2 regions of the Cupriavidus sp. D39 genome follow, and region 2 is predicted to be linked to the other one. Evidence: predicted binding sites of a transcription regulator. Region 2 holds the regulator's gene; the other holds the start of a gene.

Region 1 (7,018 bases), 260 kb from region 2:
AATCGTCGCCTACCGCGACCTGGACGAAGAAGATCCGGCTGAAATCGAAGCGTCGAAGTTCGACCTGGCCTACATCTCGCTGGACGGCAACATCGGCTGCCTGGTGAACGGCGCCGGCCTGGCCATGGCCACCATGGACACCATCAAGCTGTTCGGCGGCGAGCCGGCCAACTTCCTGGACGTGGGCGGCGGTGCCACCACCGAGAAGGTGACCGAAGCCTTCAAGCTGATGCTGAAGAACCCGAACCTGAAGGCCATCCTGGTCAACATCTTCGGCGGCATCATGCGTTGCGACGTGATCGCCGAAGGCGTGATCGCTGCATCCAAGGCCGTGTCGCTGTCCGTGCCGCTGGTCGTGCGCATGAAGGGTACCAACGAAGAGATCGGCAAGAAGATGCTGGCCGACTCGGGCCTGCCCATCATCGCTGCCGATACCATGGAAGAAGCTGCCCAGAAGGTCGTGGCTGCTGCCGCGGGCAAGTAAGCCAGACGCGAACACGAACGCCAGCAGCGCGCCGGGGCCAGGCCTTCGCGCGCTGCTTTGAGCCAAGCAAAGGATTACAGCATGTCGATTCTGATTAATAAAGACACCAAGGTCATCACCCAGGGCATCACCGGCAAGACCGGCCAGTTCCACACCCGTGGCTGCCGCGACTATGCCAACGGCAAGAACTGCTTCGTTGCCGGCGTGAACCCGAAGAAAGCCGGCGAAGACTTCGAAGGCATTCCCATCTACGCAAGCGTCAAGGATGCCAAGGCATCCACCGGCGCCACCGTGTCCGTGATCTACGTGCCGCCCGCAGGCGCCGCTGCCGCCATCTGGGAAGCCGTTGACGCTGACCTGGACCTGGTGGTCTGCATCACCGAAGGCATCCCCGTGCGCGACATGATGGAGCTCAAGGACAAGATGGCCAAGGGCAACAAGAAGACCCTGTTGCTGGGACCGAACTGCCCGGGCCTGATCACGCCTGACGAAATCAAGATCGGCATCATGCCGGGCCACATCCACCGCAAGGGCCGCATCGGCGTGGTGTCGCGCTCGGGCACGCTGACCTATGAAGCAGTGGGTCAGCTGACCGCGCTGGGCATGGGCCAGTCGTCGGCAGTGGGCATTGGTGGCGACCCCATCAACGGCCTGAAGCACATCGACATCATGAAGATGTTCAACGACGATCCCGAAACGGACGCCGTGGTCATGATTGGCGAAATCGGTGGTCCGGACGAAGCCAATGCGGCTTACTGGATCAAGGAAAACATGAAGAAGCCGGTAGTTGGCTTCATCGCTGGCGTGACCGCGCCTCCGGGCAAGCGCATGGGCCACGCCGGCGCGCTGATCTCGGGTGGTGCCGACACGGCGCAAGCCAAGCTGGAAATCATGGAAGCCTGCGGTATCAAGGTCACCAAGAACCCGTCGGAAATGGCTCGCCTGCTCAAGTCGATCCTGTAATACGGAAACGCAGCCTCCCGCCTCCGGGCGGGAAAGCTTGCCGGAGCCGGCGCGCTCGCATGACTGCGACCGCACGCCGGCCCTCGATGCCCCCGCCTTCGTGCGGGGGCATGTCATTCTGGCGTGCCGGTCACCTAGGGTATCTCCCGAGGCGCGTGACATGCCGATTGAAACCGAATCGAAAGCTTGATACGGTAAATCTTCATGTCTGAAGACTCAGACATGCGAAATTCCATCGGCGCCGCAGGTTTTGGCAGCGCTGTGTGGCGTTCGAATCATAATTTAAGAAACTCGAGGAGCTTTACCGTGGAACTGCTGTCCTCCACCGCCTTCTGGATCGCGTTGGGATCCATTATCCTGACCAACATCGTGCTCTCCGGCGACAACGCCGTGGTGATCGCGCTGGCCTCCCGCAACCTCCCGCCCGCCCAGCAGAAGAAGGCCATCTTCTGGGGCAGCGCCGCCGCCATCATCATGCGGGTGGTGCTGACGGTAGCCGCGGTCAAGCTGCTGAGCCTGCCGTACCTGAAGATCGTCGGCGCCATCCTGCTGGTCTACATCGGCGTGCAACTGCTCACCGGCGACGACGACGAAGAAGGCCACTCGGCCAAGGACAATATCTGGGCCGCGATCCGCACCATCCTGATCGCCGACCTGGTGATGTCGCTCGACAACGTGGTGGCCGTGGCCGCCGCCGCGCAGAAGGGACCCGAAGGCAGCCAGCTGATGCTGCTGATCCTGGGCCTGGGCCTGTCGATCCCCCTGATCGTGTTCGGCAGCACCATCCTGCTGAAGGTCATGGACCGCTTCCCCATCATCATCGTGCTGGGCGCCGCGCTGCTGGGCTACCTCGCGGGTGAAATGCTGGTCAGCGACCCGGTGGACGCCGCGTGGTTCGAGATGCATGTGCCGCATGCCCACCTGGTGTTTGGCGCGATCGGCGCCGCGCTGGTGGTGGTGGTTGGCAAGCTGCTGAATAAGCGAGCGCCACAGACGGCTTGACGCGCTTTGTAGGGTAGGTGGCATCCCCGTTGGGGGCGCCGCCGGAAAAACGGGCGGCCCGGGAGCTGCCCGTTTTGTTTTTGGGTTGCTGTGCATCCCATGGGGTGGATATGGCCGTGATGTCAGTGCGCTTTCAGACTGACTTAAGCTAAAACATCGGTTTACTGACCCTCCGCGTCATACTTAGTGACAAAATTTGCGCCCGATCAACGCTCGGAATGGGCCTAAGTGGCGAAAATTGTCACCCGTCGACGAGCCATCAAGGCTTGCCGGCGCTGGCACGCTAAGTGCTAAGAACTTACGGCATCACATGAAACAAAATGTTTCGATTTGTATCCAAAATTCCTTCGAGGGGTCAATCATGCAACAACGGGTTCAACAACTGAAAAAACTGGGCCGCCGAGCCCAGAAGGGCTTCACGCTGATCGAACTGATGATCGTGGTTGCGATTATCGGTATTCTGGCTGCGATCGCGATTCCGCAGTATCAGGATTATGTGACGCGTAGCCGTTGGACCGAAAACATTTCGTCGATTGCTGCGTTGAAGCAGGCCATCGCGGAATGTGCGCAGACGAACGCGCTGGCAGCGGGGGCAATTGCCGCTCCCTGCAATACCTCCGCGGCACTTGCAACTGCAGCGGGTGGTGGCTTTACCGCTATGCCGACACCGACCAATGGCACTGTGGACTATGGCGTTACCGCCGCTGGCGTAATCACTATTGTTGGGAAGCTTGCGTTAGCAACCGGTGGTTGTACGGTGACGTTCACGCCGGCCGTCACCGCTTCCTCGGTGACATTCACGGCTGCGACTACTGTTTGCGGGAAGCCGCAGACAGGTGTGTGATTTAAGCTCTACTTGATCAGTAAAGAAAAAGCGCCTTCGGGGGGCCTGTACGGGATTTTGTGTGCAGGGCATAACATGTCGACAAGGAGCATGTAATGCCACGCAAACCAAAGGCCATACCCAGGGACCTTCCGACCATCCCTAAGGAGCTGATCGATCAGTTCGTTAAAGGTCCGATGACTGCTGAGGCGGTGCAAGACGCCGCCATGGCGTTCAAGAAGGCCCTGATCGAGCGGGCGATGGGCGCGGAGCTGGGCCATCACCTGGGCTACCCGGCGGGTGCCGAGCGCCCCGAGGATGCAACCAACCAGCGCAATGGCTCCAGCGCCAAGACCGTGCTTACGGACACGGGACCCTTGCGGCTGGCGATCCCGCGCGACCGCGACGGCAGCTTCGCGCCCATCCTGATTCCCAAGCACGACCGGCGTTTTACTGGCTTTGACGACAAGATCATCGCCATGTATGCGCGCGGCATGACGGTACGCGAGATCCAGGCGTTCCTGGTCGAGCAGTATGGCACTGAGGTGTCGCCCGCGTTCATCAGCTCGGTAACGGATGCGGTCATGGAGGAAGTCACCGCCTGGCAGGCCCGTCCATTGGAGGTCATGTACCCGGTCGTGTTCTTCGACGCGCTGCGGGTCAAGATGCGCGAGGATGGCGTCGTGCGCAGCAAGGCGGTCTATCTGGCGCTGGGCGTGCTGCCCGATGGCACGCGTGACATCCTGGGCCTGTGGATCGAGACCACCGAAGGGGCAAAGTTCTGGATGAAGGTGTTCAACGACCTGAAGACGCGAGGCACCCAAGACATCCTGATCGCGGTGACCGACGGCTTGAAGGGCATGGAGCAGGCCCTGAACGCGGTGTTCCCGAGCACGACACTGCAGACTTGTGTCGTGCATCTGATACGCGGCAGCCTGGACTACGCGAGCTGGAAGGACCGCCGTGTGGTGGCGGCCGCGCTCAAGCCTGTCTACACGGCTGCCACGGTTGAGGCCGCCGAGGCGGCGCTGTTGGCCTTCGAGCAAAGCGACTGGGGCAAGCGCTACCCACCGATTGCAGCCTCCTGGCATCGCGCCTGGGACCGGGTGATTCCATTCTTTGCGTTCCCGCCGGCCATCCGCAAGATCATCTACACCACGAATGCCATCGATAGCATCAACGCGCAACTGCGTAAGATTATCAAGACCCGCGGGCACTTCCCGAGCGATGAAGCGGCCACCAAACTGCTGTGGCTAGCCTTGCGCAACATCACCGGCAAGTGGGGCAGCGCCACGCACGACTGGAAAGCCGCCATGAACCAGTTCGCGATCCTCTACGAGGATCGCTTCACACAACCCCATCGCTGAGATAGGATCAAAGGCCTGCCTGCCGGGCAGCCTGCCCGGCAGGCAGGTTTTTAGCCTTGCACACAAAAATCCTGACACCCCCTTCGGGCGCTTTTTCTTTACCCAGTCCCCAAGCTATCATCCGCCTTCTGCCCCCAAGGCATAACAAGGCACCCCACATGCTGCCCTCTCGGTCAGCCATCCCTCTCAGCTTCCTCGCCGTAGCCCTCACGCTGCCGCTGCTGGTCTCCCGGCACACGCTCCCGCTCGCCACCTTCTACGGCGAATGGACCTCGGCATTGCTGTTCGCGCTCGCTGTCATCCTGCTGGGCGCCGCGGCGCTGCGGCAGGGCAGGAGCACGGCCTACAACGCTGCTCCCGCCCAATTCCCCTGGATCCTACTTTTCCCCCTCTGGCTGATCGCCACCGGCGTCACGCAAACGCTGACCGGCATGGCCGATGTGTCGGGCAGCCGGCTGATTACCGAGCTTTCGCTGGCCCTGGCTGGCGCGGTGATGTGGACAGCCTGGCGCCAGGGCCGTGCCGCGACGCCCGTGGAGCGCCAGACGATGGTCGATGTGCTGGCAATGGCCTGGCTGGTGGCCGGGTTGCTGGGCACGCTCGCACAGTGGGTCCAGGTATTCGGCCTGGAGCCCGACACGCTGGGGATGGTGTCCACTTACTTTTACGACGATAACCGCCGCCTGTGGGGCAATCTGAACCAGCCTAACCACCAGGCTACGGTTGCCGGGATCGCGCTGGCGGCGGGGGTCTGGCTGGCGGCTCGCGGGTGGCTGCGGGCGCCGGCCTGGCTGGCGGCGGCGTTGCTGCTGGTGAGCGGCATCGTGCTGTCCGGCTCGCGCACGGGCGTGCTGCATGTGGGGCTGGCTTCGATTTATGCGCTGGTCGCTGCCTGGCTGGCGCGGGGCGGGGCGGCGTTTGGCGGCCCGGGCGAGCTGGGTGGATTCGCGGGTGCCATGCAGCGCGCCGGCCACGCCGGGCGCAATCCCATGCGACGGCCTGCTGGGCTGGCGTTCGCCGCGGTGGCCATGGTGGCGCTGCTGCTGATCCTGCAGCCGGCGATCAAGAGCGCCGGGCAGGCAATGGACTGGCGCCTTTTCGATACCGTTGCGCAGATGCAGGGGGCCGACCAGCTCTCGTGGCGCGCCGCGATGTGGACGCATGCGTGGGCGATGTTCCGCGCGCATCCGTGGCTTGGAGTGGGTTGGGGTGAATACGGCTGGGCACAGTTCCAGCAGCTCGCGCAGGTGGGCGTGAAGGTGGAGATGTCGCTGCATGCGCACAATGCCGTGCTGGACATGCTGGCCAAGACGGGCGTGATCGGCGCGGCGGGTGTGTTCCTGAGCCTGCTGGCATGGCTATGGCGCGTGGCGCGCCAGCGCTTGTGGCGCGGGGTGCGCCCGAGCGCGCGCAGACGGGGCTGGTGCTGGCCTGGCTGGCGATGCTGTGTGCGCATTCCATGCTTGAGTACCCGCTGCACTACCTGTATTTCGTGCTGCCGTTCTGCTTCTTGCTGGGCTGGCTGGAGCCATCGGGGTTCGGCCGCCTGCGCGTGCCGCGCGGGTTTGCCGTGCTGGCGGGCGTGGTATTCGCTGGCGTGGCGGCGGCCATCCTGGCCACCATGTGGCAGGACTACCGCCGTGCCGAGGCGCGCGAGTACGCGCGTGCCGAGCGCCGGGCCGCACTGCCGATGCCGAACTTCTGGTTCCGGCAAGCGGCCGCGTCGGACGCGATCGAGGAGGCGAAGATCACGCCGGAGAACGCGGCGCAGTTGCTCGGGCCCCATATCGCCGCGGTGCACCTGCTGCCGACGCCGACGCTGATCTCGCGCACCGCCTGGCTGATGGCGCTGACCGGTGACCCGGTACAGGCCCGTGCATGGCTGGAGCGCCTGCGCTTTTACTTCGCGGGGGATGAGGCTAACCAGTTCGCGGCCCTCGCCCAACGCTGCGCCGAAGTCGACGCCGCGGCGCGGCCGCGGGATTTCTGCGACTGGGTGCAGCTGCGCGCCAAACACAAAGCGGAGTGAGCGTCCCTGAGCAGGGCCGCGCTACGCAGGGTTATTGCGGCGCGTAGCCCGGGGGCGGGGGCGGCGGATAGTAGTACGTCGGCGCTGCGGCAGGGCGCGGGACTGAGGCCATGCGCCCGTAGACCGGTACCCGGTGGCCGCTTGCGTACATGCATTGCACATACGCGGCGTCGTACCGACGCTGGCTGCCGTAGCCGGCATATTGGGCATTGCCTGCCCCGACCGCCGCGCCCGTGAGCAGGCCGACACCCGCGCCCACCGCCGCGCCCGAGCCGCCATTGAAAGCCGCCCCGGCCGCCGCGCCCAGCGCGGTGCCCACCACGGCGCTGCCTACCGCGCTATTGGTGGCC
Region 2 (7,018 bases):
CCCAGATGGGTGTAGCCCTGCGCCGCGAGGTACTGGGCCAGCTCCGGGATAAACTGAGCCGGCAGGTTGTCGACGCAGTAATAGCCCGCATCTTCCAGTACGTTCAGGGCAACGGATTTGCCGGAGCCGGAGATCCCGGTGATAAGTATGATGCGCATAGCGTGACAAGCATAACATCAGGTGATGACGCCGTCATGACGGCGACGCGCCAGTAAAAATGGCGAACCGAAGAGGTTCGCCATTTTTACATGTCCGCGCCGCAAGTGATGCCGGCAGCTTACTTGGACAAGCAATCGCTCATGAAGGCTTTGCGCTCGTCACCCTTCTTGCCGGTGGCCTGCGCGTTGCAGGTCTTCATCTTTTCCTGCTGGCTGTTCTTGGCGGGTGCGGCCGCGGGCTTGTTGGACAGGCAGTTGCTCATGAAGGCCTTGCGCTCGTCGCCCTTCTTGCCGGTGGCCTGCGTGTTGCAAGCCTTCATCTTGTCCTGCTGGGTGTTAGGGGCCGCCGGGGCCGCCGGTGCCGCAGGTGCAGCGGCCGGTGCATTCTGGGCGAAGGCGCCGGTGGCAAAAAGCGGGGCTACCAGCACGCACATCGCGATCAATCTTTTCATGCTTGCTCTCCTGGCTGTGGAAAACTTCATGGCTGCTGGCCTGTCGGCTCGGCAACTCGGGGCTGGGCCCAATGCCCATTACTGCACAAAACGGCCTATGCCCCGATCGCGTTGACGATCGAAGCGCAGCTGGATGTAAGCAATTGAAAACAGCCCCTCTACGGGGCTGCCAAACCTAGAGTAGCCGACCCTGGCCCCGCGATGCGACATCGGCCTGCATCGCGGCGCGCTGGCGGTCCATGAAGTCGCGCAGCGTGTCGATGCCGCGCAGGCGCAGGATGGTGTTGCGCACGGCGGCCTCGACCAGCACGGCGAGATTTCGGCCGGCCGCCACCTGGATCTTGACCATGTGGATGGGCAGGCCGAGCACGTCGAGATACTGGGAATCCAGCGGCAGGCGCTCGAATTCGCCGTCGTTGCGGCGTACCAGCTGCACCACCAGCTTCAGCTTCATCTTGCGGCGTACCGCGGTCTCGCCGAAGATGGTCTTGATGTCGAGCAGGCCCAGGCCGCGCACTTCCAGCAGGTTCTGCAGCAGCGGCGGGCACCGGCCCTCGATGAAGTCCGGCCCGAGGCGCACGAAATCCACGGCATCGTCCGCCACCAGCCCATGTCCGCGCGAGATCAGTTCCAGGCCGAGCTCGCTCTTGCCCAGGCCGGATTCGCCCATCACCAGCACGCCCATGCCGAGGATGTCGAGGAACACGCCGTGCATGGTCACGCGCGGCGCGGAAATGCGGGACAGGTAGAGGCGCAGGTGATCGATCACCGCCGCGGAAGACACCGGCGTGGTGAACAGCGGGGTGGACGAGCGCGTGCAGCGCAGTTCCAGGTCCGGCGGCGGCTCCATGCCGTCGGCGATCACCAGGAACGGCGGCTCCAGCAGGATCAGCTCGCCCATCTGGCGCTTGCGCATCTCGTCGTCGAGGCGCTGGTAATACGTGATTTCGGGCTTGCCCAGCACCTGGATCCGGTTCGGGTGGATCAGGTTCAAGTGGCCGACGAGATCGGCCGCGGACGTGGCTTCACGCGCAAACTCGACATCGAAGGCCCGGTCCGCGCCCTCCAGTCCTGCTACCCAGGAGAGTTTGATATCGGCTGCGTTGTCGTCGAAGATCGACTGCGAGGTGACGCCAGTGAGTTCCATTCGGGTGCTTTCAGGGACGGGCTTTCAGTGGCGGATCAAGGGTGCCATTGCGTCAGCAACTGATGCACGTCGTCGGGGGTGGGCAGGGTAGCCAGTCCTTCGCGCATCTCGCGGTCGGACAGCAACTGGGCGATCTCGGAGAGAATTTCCAGATGCTGCTGGGTGGCCTGTTCGGGCACCAGCAGGAAGATCAGCAGCGCTACCGGCTTACCGTCGGGCGACTCGAAGGGGATCGGCTCGGCCAGGCGCATGAACGCGGCCAGCGGCTGCTTCAGTCCCTTGATGCGGCCGTGGGGGATCGCAACCCCGGCGCCAAGGCCGGTGGACCCCAGCGACTCGCGGGCGAACAGGTTGTCGGTCACGGTCGCGCGCGCAACGCCATGGTTGTTCTCGAAGAGGAGCCCGGCCTGTTCGAACACGCGCTTCTTGCTGGTGACGCTGACGTCGAGGTTGATGTTGCCGGGTGGCAGCAATTTAGCCAAACGATTCATGTGGAATGCGCAGGGTTTTCTAGTAAGCAGGCCCGGGGCAAGGAGGCGTCCCGCCGGGCGGAAAGAAGATAAAAACCAAGGCCCGATGTTTCCACCGGGTGTCCCCATGCCGGTGTCGGGCGTCTGGCCATTATAGAGCAGGCCCGCTGCCGCTTTGTGCATTGCAATAGCCGAGGCGCTGAAGCGGTGCCGCATGCACGGAAATGGCCAGGCAAATCAACTATGTATGGCACAGCATACACCGGTACATATGCGTTGCGGAATCCCCTGCGTGGCCCGAAGGGGGAGGCTGGAACGAAAAAGCCGCGCTCTGGGCGCGGCTTGATTCCGTTTTCAATGGACTGACACCGACGGCCCGGTATGTGGGCCGCCAGGCACGGTCATTGCTGCATCTGGGATGCGGCCATCTGGTACTTGACCGCTTCACGGTCGTGGCTTTGCACGCGATCCTTGTGGCGAATCACCTGCCGGTCGAGCTTGTCGACCAATGCGTCGATAGCGGCATACAGGTCTTCATGATGCGCTTCGACAAAGATGTCCTTGCCCTTGAGATGTAGATTGATTTCCGCGTACTGCCGCCGGTCCTTTTCTTTTGTATTGTCGACAGAGAGCAGCACACTTACGCCAATGACTTGATCGAAATGCCTGACGATACGCTCCAGTTTCGTTTCCACGTACTCACGCAGAGGGGGCGTGATGTCCAAGTGGTGTCCACTGATCTTGAAGTTCATAGCGTTTCTCCTTCTGAAAGAGCTGCATCAGGCAGGCGATGCAGCTCGGCTACAAAGTCTTACGGAGATTGACCGCGGGAATCTTGAGCGCTTCGCGGTATTTGGCAACGGTACGCCGTGCCACCACAAAGCCTTGCTCGCCGAGCAATTCGGCAATCCGGCTGTCGGACAAGGGGTTCCTAGCGTCTTCGGCTCCTATCAATTGCTTGATCAACGCACGGATTGCCGTTGATGAGGCCGCGCCGCCGGTTTCTGTGGATACGTGAGAGCCGAAAAAATACTTCAGCTCGAAAGTCCCCATCGGCGTTGCCATGTATTTATTGGTAGTCACCCGAGAGATGGTGGACTCGTGTAAACCCAGTGTATCGGCAATCTCCCGCAAAACCAAGGGGCGCATCGCAATTTCACCGTGGGTGAAGAAGTTCTTTTGACGTTCGACAATGGCTTGTGCGACGCGCAATATCGTGTCGAACCTCTGCTGGATATTCTTGATCAACCAGCGTGCTTCCTGCAGTTTTTGCTGCAGTCCCGCCGCGCCGGCATCGCCTTTTGCACCGCGCAAAATCTGCGCGTACATGTCGTTGATACGTAGCCGCGGCATCACATCCGGGTTGAGATGGGCGATCCATCCGCCGCTCAACTTTCGAACAAAAACATCGGGCACCACGAAGTCGGCTTCCGGCCGGCTGTAGGCATGGCCGGGATAGGGCGCGAGCGAGCGGATCAGTTCATGCGCCGCCTTGAGTTCCGGCTCGTCCACTTGCAGGGCCTTTTTCAGGCGCGTGTAATCGCGCACCGCCAGCAGTTCCAGGTGATTGGTGACGATGCTCAGCGCCAGTTCGCGCTGCGGATGCTTGAGCCTGCGCAGTTGCAGCGCCAGGCACTCGGCTGCGTTGCGCGCCCCGACACCCGGCGGATCGAAGCTCTGCAGCAGCGTAAGCACGGCCTGGATCTCGTCGACCTCGAACTCGAGCTCCTCCGGCAGCTCGCTGCAGATTTCCTCGAGCGTGGCGCTCAGGTAGCCGTCATCGTCCAGGGATTCGACCAGGAAGATGGCCAGCCCTTTGTCGCGCAGGGAAATCTTGAGCGGCGCCAGCTGCTCCATGAGGTGTTCGCGCAGCGTGGGCTCGGCGTCGCGCAGCTGCATCGGCGTTTTTTCGTCGTCTTCGCCTTGCGGGCGGCGGGCGAAATCGTCCAGGCTCCAGTCGTTGCCGTAATCCTCGTTGCTGTCGGAATAGCTGTCGTCGGCCTCGGGGGCGCCATCGGGGCGGTTTTCGCTGGTGCCCTGGCCATCGGCGGGCGCTGGCGCGGGCGCGCTCTGGAGGTTCACCGAGCCGTCCGAGGACACGCGCAACGGGCTGTCGAGCCAGTCGTTCTCGCGCTCGAGCAAGGGGTTCTCGGTCAGCGCCTGTTCCACTTCCTGCTGCAGTTCAAGCGTGGACAGTTGCAGCAGCCGGATCGACTGCTGGAGTTGCGGCGTAAGCGCGAGATGCTGCGAGAGGCGGAGCTGTAGCGACGGTTTCATGCGACCTATTTTATGCCCAACTTCCGTGCTGGTGGAACGGAAATTGCTATCGCTGGCGTCGCATGATCGTTTGAAGGATGAAAGGCGACACCGAAGCCGCCCGAGTCCGATGCGCGGCAGGCGCCGCGCGCGCCTTTACATGCGGAAGTTCTCGCCCAGGTAGACCTTGCGCACCGACTCGTTGGCGATGATGTCTTCAGGCTGGCCGGACGCCAGCACCGCGCCCTCGCTGATGATGTAGGCGTGGTCGCAGATGCCCAGCGTCTCGCGTACGTTGTGGTCGGTGATCAGCACGCCGATATTGCGCGCCTTGAGGAAGCTGACGATGCGCTGGATTTCGCCGACCGCGATCGGGTCGACGCCGGCGAAGGGCTCGTCAAGCAGGATGAAACGCGGCGCGGAGGCCAGCGCGCGGGCGATTTCCACGCGGCGGCGCTCGCCGCCGGACAGCGACAGCGCCGGGTTGTCGCGCAGGTGGGCAATCTGCAGGTCATCCAGCAGGGTGTCCAGCCGGCGCTCGATCTCGGCCTTGCCCAGGGGCTTGCCATCGTTGAGCTGCAGCTCCAGCACCGCGCGGATGTTCTCCTGCACATTGAGCTTGCGGAACACCGAGGCTTCCTGCGGCAGGTAGGACAGGCCCATGCGTGCCCGCTCATGGATGGCCAGGCCGCTGATGTGCTTGTCGTCGAGCACGATATCGCCCTCGTCCAGCGCCACCAGCCCCACGATCATGTAGAACGACGTGGTCTTGCCTGCGCCGTTGGGGCCGAGCAACCCGACCACTTCGCCGCTCTTCACGTCGAGGGACACATCCTTGACCACAGTGCGCGAGCCGTAGCGCTTCTTCAGGTGGCGCACGACCAGCGTGCTGCTGTCCTTCAGGGTGGCGGGCTGGGACGGTGCGGTTTGGGTAGCGGTCATGAAGGTGAAGGCAGAATCCGTGGATTGGGGGCGTGGCGGCGTCAGGTCAGGGGTTGACGGGGGCGGGTGCCGGCTTGAGCGGCAGCGGGTTGGCTGCGGCGCCGCTGGCGGGCTGCTCCTGGCGCGGCGACAGCACGGCGCGCACGCGGCCGGACGGGCTGCCCGCGGTCGCATTCTCGGCGCCGCCGCTGGCCGTATAGAACTCGTTGCGGCTGTCATAGGTGATCACCGCGCCGCGGATCTCGTCGACCAGCTTCGCGCCGGCCAGGCGGGCCATGCGGGCGCGCCCGATCAGCTTGGACAGCTCCTGCTTGCCGTCATATTCGATGCGGTCGCCCCAGCCGTCGATGTACTCGTCGACGTTGTCGCGCTTCTGGCGGATATAGGCTTGCTTGCCACCCTTGGAGGTCGCGACCGCGTACTGGTAGCCCTCGGGGTCGGTACGGACTTCGGCCGCGTCGGATTTCAGCACCATGGTGCCCTTGGTCAGCACCACGTTGCCGGTCAGTACATAAACCTGCTTGACGTCGTCGTAGCTGGCATTGTCGGCCTCCAGGACCAGCGGCTTTTCGCGGTCAGCTTTTTCGGCGCTGGCGGGCGCGGACAGCGCAAGGCCCAGGACGGCTGCCAGCGTCAGCAAAGCGGCCGTGCTGCGGCGGCGACAGGACGAAGTCGTCAGGAATGGATTCATGTTGGCGTGATGGCGGTTGACGCGGGCGGCTGGAGCCCGCGGGCGGCTTCAGGGCTACTTCGCGGGACTTGCCGGCGGCGGCACCGTAATGATGGTGCCGCGTACGTTACCCAGCAATTGTACTTCGCGAGTGACATTGTTAAAGATCAGGCCGTTGGCGGTCATCACCGACGGGCCGCGGGTCAGCTTGACAGCCTTGTCGGTCTTGACGATGTCATCGTTGACCAGCACCTGGAAATACTCCGAGGCGGCCGTCATCTTCGGATCCTTGGCGGGGTCGGTGCCCTGGGCGCGCACGATGAAGCCATTGCCGAACAGGTCGATGACCGAGCCTTCCGCGTTCATCGTGCCGCGATCGGAGTGGCCAGTGACGGGCGGGCGGTCGATTTCGTAGGAGCGCATGGCCGGGCGCGTCACCTCGTAGGTCTGGTCGTCCTCGAAGTGGATCATCTTGTCGCCGGTGAAGCGCAGCTTGGTGTTCCCGTCCTCGGCAAGCTCGGTCGCGGAAAAACGGATCATGTAGTAATCCGGCTCATGCTTCTTGCCGACCGGCCCGGTGTCCGCTTCCTTCGGGGAGTTGACCTGCACCAGCCAGAAGGTGCTGCCCGCCACCAGCGCCATCAGCAGCAGGGGCAGCGCTCGCATGGCAAGCCGGCTCAGGGAGGACAGGATTTCCCGCATAGGCATGGGCTGGCCTCAGATGACCTTGGCGCGGGTCAGGTCGTGGATGTGGAGCGCGCCGACCAGGCGCCGCTCTGCGTCGACCACCAGCATCTGGTTGACACGGTTCGCCTCCATCACCTGCACGGCTTCCACGGCCAGCTGGTCCGGCCCGACGGTATGCGGCGTGCGGTGCATGACCTCGCTGATGGGTACGGTCTTCCAGTCGCGGGGGTTTCGAG

Evidence for each region. The regulator sigma-54, encoded in region 2, starts transcription at its own class of promoters, with help from an activator protein. The targets are predictions, from matches to a motif close to TGGCANGNAANCTGCTTT.
Region 1: the regulator sigma-54 is predicted to act here: its motif matches at 2,726-2,743, upstream of OMK73_RS32365 (pilin).

What each region holds. Positions count from the first base shown of each region.
Region 1 covers NZ_JAPNLE010000009.1:4,350,010-4,357,027, forward strand. The annotation lists gene sucC (ADP-forming succinate--CoA ligase subunit beta) at 1-484, shown strand, start outside; gene sucD (succinate--CoA ligase subunit alpha) at 566-1,447, shown strand; gene OMK73_RS32360 (TerC family protein) at 1,754-2,449, shown strand; gene OMK73_RS32365 (pilin) at 2,811-3,293, shown strand; gene OMK73_RS32370 (IS256 family transposase) at 3,389-4,639, shown strand; partial or broken gene OMK73_RS38510 (O-antigen ligase family protein) at 5,287-5,916, shown strand; gene OMK73_RS38515 (Wzy polymerase domain-containing protein) at 6,099-6,668, shown strand; partial or broken gene OMK73_RS32380 (YMGG-like glycine zipper-containing protein) at 6,700-7,018, opposite strand, start outside.
Region 2 covers NZ_JAPNLE010000009.1:4,087,620-4,094,637, forward strand. The annotation lists gene rapZ (RNase adapter RapZ) at 1-158, opposite strand, end outside; gene OMK73_RS31135 (PsiF family protein) at 278-610, opposite strand; gene hprK (HPr(Ser) kinase/phosphatase) at 786-1,757, opposite strand; gene ptsN (PTS IIA-like nitrogen regulatory protein PtsN) at 1,793-2,248, opposite strand; gene hpf (ribosome hibernation-promoting factor, HPF/YfiA family) at 2,629-2,979, opposite strand; gene OMK73_RS31155 (RNA polymerase factor sigma-54) at 3,029-4,504, opposite strand; gene lptB (LPS export ABC transporter ATP-binding protein) at 4,640-5,425, opposite strand; gene lptA (lipopolysaccharide transport periplasmic protein LptA) at 5,472-6,116, opposite strand; gene lptC (LPS export ABC transporter periplasmic protein LptC) at 6,171-6,797, opposite strand; partial or broken gene OMK73_RS31175 (KpsF/GutQ family sugar-phosphate isomerase) at 6,813-7,018, opposite strand, start outside.